Regions from separate parts of the Streptacidiphilus sp. PB12-B1b genome, predicted to be linked through region 2. Evidence: riboswitches for the same ligand, from Rfam matches in the RefSeq annotation. Region 2 holds a riboswitch; each other region holds the start of a gene.
What was found. Region 2 has a riboswitch for S-adenosylmethionine ahead of GXW83_RS13975 (LLM class flavin-dependent oxidoreductase). Riboswitches for the same ligand answer to the same signal wherever they lie in the genome.

Region 1 (5,294 bases), 1.1 Mb from region 2:
GAAATGGTGAAGCCGGGGCAGCCGGACGGCTGTGGACCGGGCGCGGCCGCTCCGGCCTGCTGTTGGGGCATCAGATACGGGAGTAGCATCCGTGTCGACGCCTAAGTGGTCCCGATCACACCCCAGGGGATGCGGACGATGGCACTGAACGTTCTTGTCTACAGCGACGACCGCAACACCCGCGAGCAGGTGCGGCTGGCCCTGGGCCGGCGCCCCGCCCCCGACCTCGCCGAGCTGCAGTACCTGGAGTGCGCCACCGCCCCCGCCGTGGTCATGGCCCTCGACGCGCACGCCAAGAGCGTCCGGCGGCTGGACCTGCTGGTCCTGGACGGCGAGGCGACCCCGGTCGGCGGGATGGGCCTGTGCCGCCAGCTCAAGGACGAGATCTACGGCTGCCCGCCGGTGCTGGTGCTGATCGGCCGCCCGCAGGACTCCTGGCTGGCGGTCTGGAGCCGCGCCGACGCCGCCATCGCCGCACCGGTCGACCCGGTGGCGCTGGCCGAGACCGCGAGCACCCTGCTGCGGGCCGATCACCGGCATCTCGTCGGCTGAGATCCCGGGTTTGCGGGCGGTACCCAGTCGCTAGGCTGGCCTCTCCATTACAAGGACGACTGAGAGGCCACGGCCATGGCGAACGTGCACCCTGCGGACGGCGGAGGCGACCGTGTGCAGGCCCGCTCGTGGCCGGACGTCCTCGGCGCGCTGATCTCCGGGGCCGACCTGTCCTCCGCCGAGACCGCCTGGGCCATGGACCAGGTGATGACCGGCGAGGCCACCACCAGCCAGGTGGCCGGATTCCTGGTGGCGCTGCGGGCCAAGGGCGAGACGGTCGGCGAGATCACCGGGCTGGTCGAGGCCATGTACGCGCACGCCACCGTGATCGAGGTGCCCGGCCGGGCGGTGGACATCGTCGGCACCGGCGGCGACCGGGCCAAGACCGTCAACATCTCCACCATGTCGGCGATCGTCGCCGCGGGCGCGGGCGCGCTGGTGGTCAAGCACGGCAACCGGGCCGCCTCCTCCGCCAGCGGCGCCACCGACGTGCTGGAGCAGCTGGGCATCAACCTACGGCTGACCGCGCCGCGCATCGCGCAGGTCGCGGTCGAGGCGGGCATCACCTACTGCCCGGCGCCGGTGTTCCACCCGGCCATGCGGCACGCCGGCACCGCCCGCGGCGACCTGGGCGTGCCCACCTCGTTCAACCTGCTGGGCCCGCTCACCAACCCGGCCCGGGTCGGCGCCAACGCGGTCGGCTGCTTCGACACCCGGATGGCCGGGCTGATCGCCGGGGTGCTCGCCGAGCGGGGCTCCTCGGCACTGGTGTTCAGGGGTGACGACGGCCTCGACGAGTTGACGGTGACCGGTACCTCCACCGTGTGGCAGGTGCGGAACGGCTCCGTGGAGCGGTTCTCCTTCGACCCGCACGACGTCGGCGTCGAGTACGTCGGGATCGAGGCCCTGCGCGGGGCCGACGCCGCCTACAACGCCAAGGTCGCCCGCCGGGTGCTGGCCGGGGAGCCCGGCCCGGTGCGCGATGCGGTGCTGCTCAACTCGGCCTCCGCGCTGGTCGCGCTGGACCAGACCGACGCGCCGCTGGTGGAGCAGATGCGGGCGGCGATGAAGCGCACCGCCGAGTCCATCGACTCCGGCGCCGCCGAGCAGGTGCTGGCCCGCTGGGCGCAGGCCACCCACCGGCAGCCATAGCCGGGCGGCGGCGTCCGCCCCCCGGATGCCGCGTCTCGCAATCCGGACAGGGGTTCGCCCGGCGGGCGGACCCCTGGCATAATCGTCCGCAGGTCACGAGTGACAGCACGCGGTGATGCACCGCAAAGGCCCTGGCTGGCTGTCCGGCAACCCTCCGTCCGTGGCGGGGTGCTTCCAGGTGACGACCGGGCCTTGCGACGACCCGTCGCAGGGCAAGCGCGGATCCCCTCGTTCGGCTGCTGCCAGGGATCCACTGGATGCCCTGGAGGGGTAGTCATGTCCTCGTACCCGAACGCCGTCGACACCTGCCGTCCGCTCGACGTCCTCGGCCGCGAGGTCGAGGTGCCGCTGGTCGGCGGCGAGAAGGTGACCTACGCGGCGCTCGACTACGCCGCCAGCGCCCCCGCCCTGCAGCGGGTCTGGGACGACGTCGCCGCCTACGCCCCCTACTACGGCAGCGTGCACCGGGGGGCGGGCTACCTCTCGCAGCTGTCCACCGACCTGTTCGAGCAGAGCCGCGCCACCGTCGCCGACTTCCTCCAGCTGCGCGAGGACGACCAGGTGGTCTTCACCCGGGCCACCACCGATTCGCTGAACCTGCTGGCGAGCGCGCTGCCCGCGGGCACCCGGGTGTACGCCTTCGAGACCGAGCACCACGCCTCGCTGCTGCCCTGGCGCGGTCGCGGCCTGGACGTCACCTACCTGCGCGCCCCGCGCTCCCCGGAGCAGGCGGTCGCCGCGCTGGAGGAGGCGCTGGCGGCCGCGCACGCCGCGGGCGGGCCGCGGCCGGAGCTGGTCTGCGTGACCGGCGCGTCCAACGTCACCGGGGAGATCTGGCCGGTCCGCGAGCTGGCCGCGACCGCGCACCGGTACGGCGCCCGGATCGTCCTGGACGCCGCGCAGCTCGCCCCGCACCACCCGGTCTCGGTCCGCGAGCTGGACGTCGACTGGGTCGCCTTCTCCGGCCACAAGCTGTACGCGCCCTTCGGCGCCGGGGTCCTGGCCGGGCGCGCCGACTGGCTGGACGCCGCCGAGCCGTACCTGGCGGGCGGCGGGGCCAGCCGCACCGTGGCCCGGGAGGCGGACGGCTCGGTCGCGGTCGAGTGGCACCGCGGCCCGGCCCGGCACGAGGCGGGCTCGCCCAACGTCATCGGCGCCTACGCGATCGCCTCGGCCTGCCGGGCGCTGCGCGAGGCCGGGTTCGACGCGCTGGTGGCCCGGGAGCGGCAGCTGATCGCCCGGCTGCGCGAGGGCCTGGCGGCCGTGCCCGAGGTGCGGGTGCTGACCCTGTTCGGCGAGGACCACCCGCGGGTCGGCGTGCTCTCCTTCGTGGTGCAGGGCTGGAACAGCTCGCACTTCTCCGCCGCGCTGTCCGCCGAGTACGGCATCGGCGTCCGCGACGGCCTGTTCTGCGCGCACCCGCTGGTGCGGACCCTGCTCGGCGGCGAGGAGAACGTGCCCTCCGAGTGCGGGGCGCCGGAGGCGTCGCTGCCGGGGGAGCGCAGCCTGAACGCGATCCGGGTCAGCTTCGGCGCGGGCACCCCGGACGAGCACGTCGACCGCTTCGTGGCGGCGGTGCGGGAGCTGGTCACCCAGGGCGCGCAGTGGGCCTACCGCACCGAGGGCGGCCGCTGCGTCCCCGACACCCGCCGCTGACCGGACCGCCCGGGCGGCGGGCCCGGGCGGCGGCGCGGGCGCGTCCTGGGGGCATCCGCGGGAGTGGCGTCCGCTACTCGTCCAGGCCGATGGCGAAGGCCGCGTCCAGGTCGTGCCGGGAGTAGGTGCGGAAGGCGATGTGGGTCTCCGTGCTGACCACTCCCGGCACCTGGTTGACGTGCCCGGGGATGACGTCCGCCAGGTCCTCGTGCGCCCGCACCCGGACCATCGCCACCAGGTCGTAGGTGCCGGTGACGGAGTACACCTCGCTGACGCCCTCCAGGGCCGCGATCGTCTCGGCGATCTCGGGGATCCGGTCGACGCTGGTCTTGATGAGCACGATCGCGGTGATCACGGGTAGGTCTCCTGGGAGGGTGGCAGTGCGGTGGGCCCAGCGTAGCCGCGCCCGCGCCTGCGGCAGTAGAGCAGCCAGGCGAAGAGGAAGCCTCCGGCGAAGCCGATCAGGTGCGCCGCGTAGGCGACGTCCGGGGAGGCCGCGCCGGGGGAGCGCAGCGACAGTCCCTGGATGACGAACCACAGCCCGAGCACCGCCCACGCCGGGAAGCGCAGCGGCAGGAACAGCAGCAGCGGGACGACCGTGGTCACCCGCGCCCGGGGGTACAGCCGCAGGTACGCCCCCAGCACCCCGGCGATCGCCCCGGACGCCCCCACCAGCGACTGCCCGCCGCTGGCGCCGTGCAGCTCGACCAGGGCGTAGCCGTACGTCGCCAGGTAGCCCACGGCCACGTAGAAGAGGAGGTAGGGCAGGCGTCCCATGCGCTCCTCGGCCATGGTGCCGAAGACGTAGAGGAACACCATGTTGCCGAGCAGGTGCATCCAGCCGGCGTGGACGAACATGGCGGTCAGCACCGACAGTGCCGGGATGCCGGGGAACTCGCCGGGCCGGGCCTGGTTGTCCAGCAGCTCCCGGGGGACGACGCCCCAGTGCAGGAAGTACGCCTGCTCCACGGCGGCCCGGTGCGCCCCGGAGCCGTACAGCGGGTCCAGCCCGGAGGCGGGCCCGACCAGGAAGACGGCGACGTTCACCGCGATCAGCAGGCAGGTCACCACCGGCAGGCTGCGGAGCGGGCTCTCGGCACGTACCGGTGTCACCATGCTCCCAGCATTGCCCGGCGGGGCCGAAAGGGCCGCGCTGGGCTGGGACGTGTGGGGGACGGCGTCCCGGCGCGCGGGGGTAGGCCATAGGGTTCTGGGGTAGCCGCATCCGGGACGACCGGGTGTCCCGCGAACCGAGAGGACCGCCCCATGACCGTCCCCCTGCCCACCGAGGGGACCAGGTGGCGCTGCACCCTGTGCGGCAACCTGACCCGCTTCGACGTCACGCGCTCCTCCCGGGTGGTCGAGTTCGTCCACCTGGACCTGGCGGGGGAGCCCCGGGTCGAGGAGCGCGAGGTGCTCAGCGAGACCGTCGAGTCGGTGCGGTGCCGCTGGTGCAGCGCGGTGGACCAGGTGGAACTGGTCGACCGGCCCGGTGCGGAGGCCGAGGCGGCGGCGCAGGCGGAGCGTTCCGAGGGCTAGTACCCGGCTTCGGGTAGTGGCGCAGTGACGAGTGGGGGGCTGGACGGGCGAGAATGGTCACCAGGCGGGCGACGCCCGGGGACCGGATCGGAGATACAGGACGTGGTGGATTCAGACAGGGCGGACAGCGCCGGGGGCCCGCAGCGGCTCGACGACGCGGCGCCGGTCCCTGCGCTGCCCGCGCCGCACACCGCTCTCCGGCCCGCCCCGCCCACACCCGACACCACCGTCGACGCCGGGGCCGAAGCCGAGCCCGATGCTGCTGCCGACGCCGCACCTGACGCCGCTGCCGCGCCCGACGCCGCTGCCGACGCCGCGCCCGCGCCCGAGGTCGATCCCGACGCCGAGGCCGCGGCGGATGCGGCCGGGGCGGGGGAGCAGTTGGAGCGGCCGTT
Region 2 (5,294 bases):
GGTGGCCGCCGTTGCCGGGCAGGTACTGGACGGAGCAGCCGACCAGCAGCCCGGCTGCTCCCAGCAGCGGCAGCGGCCACCACACCGGCGCCCCGTGGAAGCCGAGATCCCGGGGCAGATCCGTGTACAGCAGCTTCTGGAGCTGGTCGACCGCCTGGAGGAAGCCGTACGCGCCCGCCGACAGCAGGACGCCGAGCACCCCCGCGAGCACCAGCAGCACCGGATACCCCTTGGCCCGCAGGGGCGCGAAGGGGTCGGCCGGCCGCGCCGCGGAGGCGCCGCCTGGGGGTACGTCCGATGACACCACGTCGCCTGACACCACGTCGCCTCCACCGCGCTGTGCTCCTGCCGACTCTCGGTCGATGGTGACAGCCTGATGCCGAGATACCCGGCATTTCGCATGTCCGCGCAGGTCAGCGTGGTAGGTGTGGGCCCGTCGGGGCGCCGTGGCCGGGCGCCCTAGAGGTCGAGCAGCTCCTCGTGGAAGCCGCCGAAGCCGCCCTCGCGGTCGATCAGGTGGACCTCCAGGATCCAGTGGGCCCGGTGCCCGGCGCGGTCGGTGCGGCGCATGGGCCCGTCGCTGCCGGGGGCGATGTACGACTGGATCCGGTCCCCGTCGATCAGCTCGTGCGGGAACTCGCCCACCAGGTGCCCGGAGTGGGTGTGGCCGAAGGTCCAGCCCGCCGCCTCGGACAGCCGCACCACCTCGGCGTACAGCTCCTCGCCGGTGATGTCCGGCCGGGCCTCGAAGTAGCGCCGCCCGGCCGCGAAGACCTCGGGCAGGTCATCGCGCAGTCGGTGCTTGACCGGGTCGTCGCCGAGGACGAAGGTGCGCCCGAAGTCGGCCTCCCACTCCTCGAAGAGCGGGCCGAAGTCGGCGAAGACGATGTCGTCCTCCGCGAGGACGCGGTCCGGCGGGTTCTCCCGGTAGGGGAGCAGGGTGTTCGGGCCGGAGCGGATGATCCGCTTGTGCCAGTAGCGCTTCACGTCGAACATCTCGTTGGCCAGGTCGCGGACGCGGTCGCTCACCGCCCGCTCGCTCTGCCCGGGGGTGATCAGCTCGCGGCGCTCCAGCTCGGCGAACAGCTCAACGGCCTTGGCCTGCGCGTCCAGCAGCTTCTCGGCACGCGTCGTCTCCTCATGCATGGGCCCGACCCTAGGGCCGGGCCCATGCACCGGCAAACACATTTCCCGGGGCGCCCCCGGAGGCCCCGGACGCCCTCAGGCGGAGAGCCGGCGGAAGCCGCTGGCGTGGAAGACCAGCGGCGGGACGGCCGGATCGGCGTCCAGCTCGTGCACCCGCAGCAGCACGATGTCGTGGTCGCCCGCCCGGATCACCTGCTCGACGCTGCAGTCCAGCCACGCGCCGGCGTCCTCCAGCAGGACCGCGCCGTCGGCGGTGGCGCGCCAGTCCAGCGACGCGAACCGGTCCGGGCCGCGCCCGGCCAGCTGTCGGCAGGCCCGCTCCTGGTGCGCGCCGAGGACGCTGACGCCCAGCCGTCCGCGGCCGCGCAGCACCGGCCAGGTGGACGAGGTGTGCGCGACGCAGACCGAGACCAGCGGCGGATCGAGCGACACCGAGGTGAAGGAGCTGGCGGCGATGCCGACCGGTCTGCCGTCGACCAGCGCGGCGACCGCGGTCACCCCGGTCGGGAAGGCGCCGAAGACGCGCCGCAGCTGCTCCGGGTGCAGGGCCTGGTCGACGCTCATGAGACCACCCGGACCGGTTCGGCGCCCAGGCTCGCCGCCACCTGCGGCCGTGCCGCTGTCAGCCACTTCTCCAGCTCCTCGGAGGCGGTGTAGTCCGCGTCCAGCAGGAACAGGCCCCGGGTCGGAACGGTGGCGCCCAGCTCCACCAGCACGGGCTTGAGCTGCAGCTCGGCCGCCAGCGAGTGCCGCCAGTGCGCGCCCAGCAGCAGCGGCACGGCGGTCACCCCGGCCAGCGAGCCGGAGCCGAGGCCGTCCAGGAACAGCTTCAGCAGCCCGGTGTAGGACGCCTTGTAGGTGGGGCTGGCGACCACCAGCAGGCTCGCGCCCTGGACCTCGGCGGCGGCCTCGGCCACCCGCGGGTCCTGCGGGTCGAACAGGGCCGGCCCGAGGTCGGCCAGCTCCACGGTGCGGTCGGGTTGACGGTCCGTCAGTCTCCCGGCGACCAGCTCGGCCGCCTCCCGGGTGCGGGACTGCGGCCTGGGGTTGCCGACGAGGACGACGACGCTCACGGGGTGCTCCTTCGGTGCGGTTTCACGGCGTGCGGACGGCGGTGGTGCGGGCGGACGCCGGTCGGGGTCCGGCCTCCTGCGGGGCCTCCGGATGGGCGGAGGCGGAGGCGGCGTCGGTGTCGGTGTCGGAGCGGGCGGTGTCGGTGTCGGAGCGGGCGGTGTCGGTGTCGGCGGGGTCGACCGGGGCCCAGGGCCACGGCGGGTCGGGGATGTCGCGGCGCAGCACCGGGGCGACGGCGGACTGGAACAGCTCCAGCGAGTCGCGGTGCTGCGCGGTGGTCAGCCCGCCCGGCTCGGCGTGCAGGTGCAGCACGCTGTGGCCGAACTGCTCGTGGTAGCGGTGCACCTTGTCGATGATCTGCTCCGGGCTGCCGATCAGGGCGGAGCTGCGTTCGACGAAGTCCTCCAGGGTGGCGAACACCGGCTCCAGGCCCTGCCGCCGGTGGAAGCCCAGGTAGCCCTCGAAGACCGGCCGGTAGTCGGCGAGGGCCTGCTGCGAGGTCGGCGCGGCGTAGAAGCCGGCCGTGCCCGCGCCCACCGCGGCCTGCGCCGGGTCGTGCCCGTAGTGCTCCCAGCGCTCGCGGTAGTAGCGGACGAGGGCGGCGTAGGGCTCGATCGTGTTGGTCACGTTGGCGGAGAACAGCGGATCGCCGTAGCGGGCGGCCAGGTCCACCGACTCGCGACTGGTGGCGCTGCCGTGCCAGACCCGGACCGGCCGCTGGTACGGCCGGGGCCAGACCTCCGCGTCCAGCAGCGCCGGACGGAACTTCGGCGAGGCGGTGACCTTGTCGTTGCGCCAGATCTCCCGGAACAGCTGGTACGACTCGGCGTTGCGGTCCCACTGGTCCTCGGGGGTGACCTGGAACAGTTCGCGCTGGGCGGTGCCGTTGCCCTTGCCGATGATCAGCTCCAGCCGGCCGCCGGAGAGGTGGTCCAGGGTGGCGTAGTCCTCGTAGGCGCGGACCGGGTCCAGCAGGCTCAGCGTGGTGACCGCGGTGAACAGCCTGATCCGCCGGGTGAGCGCGGCGACATGGCTGAGGACGACGGTGGGGGAGGAGGAGATGAACGGGCGCTCGTGCCGCTCGCCGACGCCGAACCCGTCGAAGCCCAGCTGCTCGGCGAGCAGCGCGCTGTCGACCACCTGCCGGAAGCGCTCCTGGGTGGACGGCTGGACGCCGGTGACCGGGTCGGGCGCGTGCACGATCAGGGTGATGGCGATGAACTTCATGCCGCTGCCCCCGGTATCCCGTGGATGCCGGTCACGGCGGCTGCGCCCGGCGGCGGCAACGGTGGTGCGGTGCGGTGCGGTTGGGGCATGGGAGGTCGCTTCCTGCTCGGGCGGAGGGGGGTGCCACCGGGGCTGCGGGCATGCCGGACGGAACCTGCGCCGGGCGGTGGCCCGGGGCAGCGTCGGCGGGGGAGGGTTCGGCGAGGGGGAGGGGGCCGGCGGGGGCGGCACGCGGCGCAGCGGTGTGCGGCGGCTGCCGGGTGAGCCGGACGGAGCCGGGGCTCAGGCCGCCGTACAGAGGGCGCTGGAGATGCGCTGCAGATCGATGTGACGACGCGAGTAGGTACCGATGGCTCGACGCACGGCGGTCCCCTCCTGCTCGATCTCGCGCTTGCGGACACCGGTTCGGCTCCGCCGGGTCGTCACCTGGAGCACCCCGCCGCGCAGGAGGGTTGCTGGTCAGCCAGCCAGGGCTTGCCGCTGACGCTCGTTACCTCTCCCCAACGTAACTCCGCAGGCGCCCCGAACACAATCCCCCCAGGTGGGCCGTGGGCGGCGGGGTCCGAACCGTGGACGGGCATTGCCGAAAGCCGGTGGAGCGGATAACTTGTGCCCTGGTTATGAGCATCAGTGTCAAGCCCTGGCTTGCTGATCGGCAACCCTCCCACGCGGCGGGGTGCTCCAGGTGACGACCCGACAGGACGCAGCCGTCCTGTAAGCGCGAGCCCCACGGGGGCCTGAGGAGGGCGAGGTGATCCGCATGCAGGTACGCACCACCGGCGACGGCGGCACGCCGCGCCCGTACGGCTTCGGCCGGCTCAGGGTCGCCCGGCGCCATGTCGACCTGCTGCGGGTGAGCAGCGCGCTGTGTCCGGGGACGTCCGCGGTCTGTTGACCGCCCGCGCCGTACGGCGTTGCACGCCGTCGGCCCTGCCCGGACCCGCCCGCTCACCCCCGCACGCCGCCACGCCGCCATGTCCCCACCATGGCGTGGTGCTGCACTTCCCTGGGACGGAAAGCACACCCTCATGAGCAGTTCTGAAACCTCCGCGCGGCCGTCCGCCGTGCCCGAACCACCGCCGCCGGCGGCCCCGCAGGCCGGGACCGGCGGCCGTCCCGACCTCGATCAGCTGCTCGACGCGAAGCCGGTACCGCTGCGCCGCCCCGGCCAGTGGGCCTCCGCCCTGGTCCTGCTGGTCCTGTTCGCCATGTTCGTGCACACGGTGCTGACCAACAGCCGGTTCCAGTGGGGCACCGTGGGGGACTACTTCCTCAACGCCTCGATCCTGCACGGGCTGGAGCTGACGCTCTGGCTCACCGCGGCGGTGATGGCCACCGGCTACCTGCTCGGGGTGGGCGTCGCCGCCATGCGGCTCTCCCGGAACCCGGTCCTGCGCTCGCTCAGCTTCGGCTTCGTCTGGCTGGTACGCTCCGTCCCGCTGCTGGTCCAGCTGCTCTTCTGGTACGAACTGGCCTCGCTGTACCCGCAGTTGTCGCTGGGCATCCCCTTCGGCCCGGAGTTCGCCACGGCCCGGACGGCGCACCTGTTCAGCGGGATCCTGGCCGCCTTCGTCGGGCTCAGCCTGGACGTCGCGGCCTTCTCCTCGGAGATCATCCGGGGCGGCATCCTGTCGGTGGAGCACGGCCAGACCGAGGCGGCCCAGGCACTGGGCCTCGGCAACGCCCGGATCTTCCGCCGGATCGTGCTCCCGCAGGCGATGCCGGCCATCGTCCCGGCCACCGGCAACCTGCTGATCGGAATGCTCAAGGCCACCTCCATCGTCAGCGTCATCGCGGTCCAGGACCTGCTCTACTCAGCGCAGTTGATCTACAATCAGAACTTTTTG
Region 3 (5,294 bases), 2.4 Mb from region 2:
GCGGGTCCGCAGCAGGTGCCGGTAGGCGTGCAGGCCGCGCACGATGTTCTTGGACAGCTCGGTGCGGTCCACCCGGACGACGGTGCGCCGGTCCCCGACCGCCTCGCGCAGCGCGGCCAGCCGGGCGTCCACGTCGGGCCGGTGCGCGCGCTCGCGCAGGAAGTCGCCGTCGGCGCCGAGCGGGTGCACGCCCAGGTGGGTGGTGCGGCCCTGGTGCGTGACGACCGGGGCGTCGCCGCTGCGGTCCACCTCCGCGCCGAGGACGTGCTCGCAGCAGTCGGCGAAGGCGTCGGCCCAGCGGCGGGTGAGGAACCCGGCCCGGTCCGCGCCGAGGATGCCGGTCAGCACCTCGGCCGCCACGTCGTCCGGCAGCAGCCGGTAGTAGTCCGGCGGCGCCCAGGGCGTGTGCGAGAAGTGCCCGATCCGCAGGTCCGGCCGCAGCTCGCGGAGCAGCCGGGGTGTCAGTGACAGGTGGTAGTCCTGGACGAGCACGGTGGCCCCGGGCGCGGCAGCCTCGGCCAGCGCCTCGGCGAAGGCCGTGTTGTACGCCTGGTAGGAGGCCCACTCGCGGCGGAAGGAGGCCCCGAAGACCGGAGTCGTCGGCGTGTTGTAGATCAGGTGGTGGACGAACCAGAGGGTGGAGTTGGCGACGCCGTTGTAGGCCCGGGCGAAGGTGCCCGGGTCGATGTCCAGCATGCGTACGGAGGGGTCGGTGACCCCCTGCCGGGTGGCGGCGCGGTCGCCCTCGGTCAGGGCGGCGCAGACCCACACCGACTCGATCTCGTCGCCGATCGCGGACAGCCCGGAGACCAGGCCCCCGCCGCCCCGGCGCGGGGTGAGCGTCCCGTCGTCCTCGACCGTGTACGAGACGGGCCCCCGGTTGGAGGCGAGCAGGATCCGGGCGGGGCTTGCGTTGACCATGGTTGAGAGCCTTGCCGCAGCGGAGCAGGGTCAAACCCGGTATTCGGGCAGGCTGACCACGGGAGGCCGGTCGGTGCCCGGTATCGGCACGGTCAGGGGGGCGAAGCCGGTGGGCGTTCGGGTGAACTGGGTGAGGTACGGGCTGACCAGGTCGTCGCTGGGCTTGAGCCGGTCGCTGCGGGCCAGCCGGTCCAGGGCGGTGCGGTAGATGGTGGCCGCCATCCGGCCCAGGGCCTGCGCGTCCTGGTGCCGGTGGTGCCGCACGCCCACGTCGACCTGCGCCAGGGCGTCCAGTCCGGCCAGTTCCAGGGCGTCCACCAGCAGGCCCAGCTCCACCCCGTAGCCGGTGGCGAAGGGCAGCCGCTCCAGCAGCGAGCGCCGCGCCGCGTACTCGCCGCCGAGCGGCTGGACGAAGCCGGCCAGCCGGGGCCAGTGCAGGTTCAGCAGCGGGCGGGCGACCAGCTCGGTGACCCTGCCCCCGCCGGCCGGGATGGAGACCGTCTCGGTGTCCAGCGGCCGGTCGTACATGGCCTTCACGAAGGCCACCCCGGGGTCGGTGAGCAGCGGGCCGACGATGCCGGAGACGAAGGCCGAGGAGAACTCGCGCAGGTCGGCGTCGATGAAGCAGACGATGTCGCCCCGGGTGGCCAGCAGCGAGCGCCACAGCACCTCGCCCTTGCCGGGCTCGGCCGGGAGCCGCGGCAGGATGGCGTCCCGGTGCACCACCCGGGCCCCGGCCTCCGCCGCGACTCGCGCGGTGCCGTCGGTGGAGCCGGAGTCGACCACCACCAGTTCGTCGACCAGCGGCGCGGCGTCCATCAGGTCACGGCGGATGGCGGCGACGATGGCGCCGACGGTGGCCTCCTCGTCCAGGGCCGGCAGCACCACGCTGACCGTGGCCCCGGTGGCGCGCTTGGCGTCCAGCAGCTGCGGCAGCGGCCGGTCGGCCGCCGTCCAGGAGCGGCGGCCCAGCCAGTCCGCGACCTCGTCAAGCACAGCACTCCTCGGTAGTGGCTCCGTAGTTGCCCCGCGGTGGCGGCGTCCGGCGCAGCGGGGCGTCCCGTCTCGCCTCGCGGACGACTGCCGTCCGCGCGCGGCGCTTCGGTTACAGTCTTGGAGGACACGGCACGCCCATTGCAGCGGGGGTGCCCAGTCTTACGCACAAATGCGAACCGGCGCTGACCGACAGGTCGCGCGCGGACGCCATAGAGCTCATCCAGAGGGACTGAGGGAACGGCCCGTCGAAGTCCCGGCAACCCTCCTGCCAGCCGGCCTGCGGCCCTGGTGGGGAAGGTGCCAATTCCGTCCCGTGGCGAGACACGCCCCGGGGAAGATGAGGAGAGAGGGCCTCGCCACCATGGCAGTCACTGCTGTTACGTCCGTCACACCGCCCGTCGCACCGGAGGCCTTCGGCCCCGCCGTGGCGCTGTCCTGTCGGGAGTGCGGCGCCCGCACCCCGCTCGCACCGGACTTCGCCTGTACCCAGTGTTTCGGCCCGCTCGAAGTGGCCTACGACCTGCCCGTCGGCGATCCCGAGGCGCTGCGCGCCCGGATCGAGGCCGGCCCGGCCAACATCTGGCGCTACGCCCCGCTGCTGCCGGTCGCCGCCGACGTGGCCGACCGCCCCAACCTGAACCCCGGCTGGACCAAGCTGGTCAAGGCCGACAACCTGGCCCGCGAGCTGGGCGTCACCGGCGGCCTGTACGTCAAGGACGACTCCGGCAACCCCACCCACTCGTTCAAGGACCGGGTGGTGGCGATCGCCGTCGAGGCTGCCCGCACCTTCGGCTTCACCACCCTCTCCTGCTCCTCCACCGGCAACCTGGCCGGGGCGGTCGGCGCGGCCGCCGCCCGCACCGGGCTGCGCTCCTGCGTGTTCATCCCGCACGACCTGGAGCAGGGCAAGGTGGTCATGGCCGCGGTGTACGGCGGCGAGCTGGTCGGCATCGAGGGCAACTACGACGACGTGAACCGCTTCTGCTCGGAGCTGATCGGCGACCCGGCCGGCGAGGGCTGGGGCTTCGTCAACGTCAACCTGCGGCCGTACTACGGCGAGGGTTCCAAGACCCTGGCGTACGAGATCTGCGAGCAGCTGGGCTGGCGGCTGCCGGACCAGATCGTCATCCCGATCGCCTCGGGCTCGCAGCTCACCAAGATCGACAAGGGGCTGAAGGAGCTGATCGCCCTCGGCCTGGTCGAGGACAAGCCGTACAAGATCTTCGGCGCCCAGGCCGAGGGCTGCTCGCCGGTGTCGGTCGCCTTCAAGGCCGGGCGCGACGTGATCCGCCCGCAGAAGCCGGACACCATCGCCAAGTCCCTGGCCATCGGCAACCCGGCGGACGGCCCCTACGTGCTGGACATCTGCAGCCGCACCGGCGGCGCGGTCGAGGACGTCAACGACGAGCAGGTGGTCGACGCCATCAAGCTGCTGGCCCGCACCGAGGGCATCTTCGCGGAGACCGCGGGCGGCGTCACCGTGGGCGTGCTGCAGAAGCTCATCAAGAACGGCCTGCTCGACCCGGCCGCCGAGACCGTCGTCCTGAACACCGGTGACGGCCTGAAGACCCTGGACGCGGTGGAGCCGACCACCGGCCTGTCCGCGACCATCCGCCCGACCCTTGACTCGTTCCGAGAGGCTGGCCTCGCATGAGTGTCTCCGTCCGCATCCCGACGATCCTGCGCACCTACACCGGCGGCGCGGCCGAGGTGAAGGCCGAGGGCGCCACCCTCGCCGCCGTCATCGCCGACCTGGAGGCCAACCACGCGGGCATCAGCGACCGCATCCTGGACGACGGCGGCAAGCTGCGCCGCTTCGTGAACGTCTACGTCAACGAGGACGACGTGCGCTTCGCCGACGGCCTGGAGACCGCCACGCCGGACGGCGCGGGCGTCTCGATCATCCCGGCCGTCGCCGGCGGCTGCTGACCGGCTGCCGACCGACTGCACCGGCCTCCTCGGCGCCCACGGGCGGCGGGCGCGGTACCCCTGCGGGGGCCGCGCCCGCCGCCTTCGTGCATTCGGCGCCGCAGTGGGCGTTCGGGGCCGCCCCGGGCCGTCCGTGGCCGGCGGGGCCGGGGGTGCGGGAATGCAATGCCGGGCCTGCGGGTGGCTTTCCGGACCGGTGGTTTTACGCCGCGACGAATACCGAGCGCAACCGAATCGCGTCGCAATCGCTCCCGGCGCCGGTGGATTCCGGGGCCGAATCCGGGCCGAATGCGGGGATTCCGGCACCGCGCCCGACGGCTTCCGCGGCGGCGTCCGAAGCAGCGCGCCCGGGGCTGTCCGCAGTGGCCGGGAAAGCGTCCGCGCAGAGGTAGAGTGGCCTCTGGTAGCTGCTTCGGAGTCGGAGCGGATCCACGTGTTCCGGCTGCCCGTGCGGGTCGGAGCCCTCGGTCGCCGCCCCGGTCCGGTACCGCCGGTGCCCGCTTCAAACCCTCTTTCGCGCCTGTCACCCGCAGTGCCCGCCGCCCGCCCTGACCCCCGTGCCCCGATGGTTGAGATTCGGCCAGCCGCCCGGCGGAGCGCCCGCGTCAGAATTTACGCGACGATTTGTCTCAGTGGTCCGCTATGTCCGGGCCGAATTGCGTTGTTTTGTTCGCGTTAATCCGCTCTTGCCCCTTGACGCGCCCCAAGAATTGCCTCCCTTTTGCCCTGTTGCAGAGGGCATCGGAGTGGATACATTCAGCGTCGGTTGGAGCGCCGCGCACCGCGTGGCGGCTCGGCCCGGTCCGCGGAGTGCGGACCGTGAAAGGGCCAGTAATAGGGGAGTTTGGAATGGCTCAGGGCACCGTCAAGTGGTTCAACGCGGAGAAGGGGTACGGCTTCATCGCGGTCGACGGTGGTGCGGACGTGTTCGTCCACTACAGCGCGATCCAGATGGACGGGTACCGGTCGCTCGAAGAGGGCCAGCGAGTCGAGTTCGAGATCTCGCAGGGTCAGAAGGGTCCGCAGGCGGACATGGTCCGCGTGGTGTGACCTGTCGGGTGATCGCTGACAGGACATGACCGGCCGAGCCTCGTTCCGGACGGAGCAGTGACGCAGGTCTTTCACCAGGCCCGTACCCCCCAGGGGTACGGGCCTGGCGTCCGTTGTGGCCGGGTTCCCACCTCATCTGCTTGCGCCCACCCGTCGCCCGACCACCGCCCCTCCAACGTGGCCCTTCGGGCCGCTTGCACTCTAGGGGGTCGAGTGCTAATCATTGGCGTTAGCACTCTGAGGTAGAGAGTGACAACGGGCCGGGTAGGTGAGGCCCCGGGCGCGGCGGGAAGGAACCGTCGTCGGCCGGGTCCGTCCGTCGCGGGCGCCAGCGCGGTCCACACGCAGCCACCCTGTCCGGGAGGACCACTTCCATGGCCAAGATCATTGCGTTCGAC

Region 1: linked by a shared signal. The riboswitch ahead of GXW83_RS09100 (aminotransferase class V-fold PLP-dependent enzyme) and the one ahead of GXW83_RS13975 (LLM class flavin-dependent oxidoreductase) in region 2 are both predicted to bind S-adenosylmethionine.
Region 3: linked by a shared signal. The riboswitch ahead of thrC (threonine synthase) and the one ahead of GXW83_RS13975 (LLM class flavin-dependent oxidoreductase) in region 2 are both predicted to bind S-adenosylmethionine.

What each region holds. Positions count from the first base shown of each region.
Region 1 is NZ_CP048405.1:1,999,055-2,004,348, forward strand. Features, by position in the region: gene GXW83_RS09090 (response regulator transcription factor) at 130-552, shown strand; gene trpD (anthranilate phosphoribosyltransferase) at 628-1,704, shown strand; SAM riboswitch class IV at 1,796-1,929, shown strand; gene GXW83_RS09100 (aminotransferase class V-fold PLP-dependent enzyme) at 1,981-3,360, shown strand; gene GXW83_RS09105 (Lrp/AsnC family transcriptional regulator) at 3,434-3,715, opposite strand; gene GXW83_RS09110 (rhomboid family intramembrane serine protease) at 3,712-4,476, opposite strand; gene GXW83_RS09115 (hypothetical protein) at 4,627-4,899, shown strand; gene GXW83_RS09120 (NYN domain-containing protein) at 5,005-5,294, shown strand, end outside.
Region 2 is NZ_CP048405.1:3,087,299-3,092,592, forward strand. Features, by position in the region: gene GXW83_RS13955 (chloride channel protein) at 1-322, opposite strand, end outside; gene GXW83_RS13960 (M24 family metallopeptidase) at 460-1,146, opposite strand; gene GXW83_RS13965 (flavin reductase family protein) at 1,222-1,710, opposite strand; gene GXW83_RS13970 (NADPH-dependent FMN reductase) at 1,707-2,219, opposite strand; gene GXW83_RS13975 (LLM class flavin-dependent oxidoreductase) at 2,242-3,447, opposite strand; gene GXW83_RS35320 (putative leader peptide) at 3,730-3,873, opposite strand; SAM riboswitch class IV at 3,830-3,942, opposite strand; SAM riboswitch class IV at 4,064-4,174, shown strand; gene GXW83_RS34845 (putative leader peptide) at 4,208-4,342, shown strand; gene GXW83_RS13980 (amino acid ABC transporter permease) at 4,476-5,294, shown strand, end outside.
Region 3 is NZ_CP048405.1:689,270-694,563, forward strand. Features, by position in the region: gene GXW83_RS03255 (trehalose-6-phosphate synthase) at 1-921, opposite strand, end outside; gene GXW83_RS03260 (glucosyl-3-phosphoglycerate synthase) at 952-1,917, opposite strand; SAM riboswitch class I at 2,131-2,261, shown strand; gene thrC (threonine synthase) at 2,255-3,571, shown strand; gene GXW83_RS03270 (MoaD/ThiS family protein) at 3,568-3,846, shown strand; gene GXW83_RS03275 (cold-shock protein) at 4,696-4,896, shown strand; gene groL (chaperonin GroEL) at 5,271-5,294, shown strand, end outside.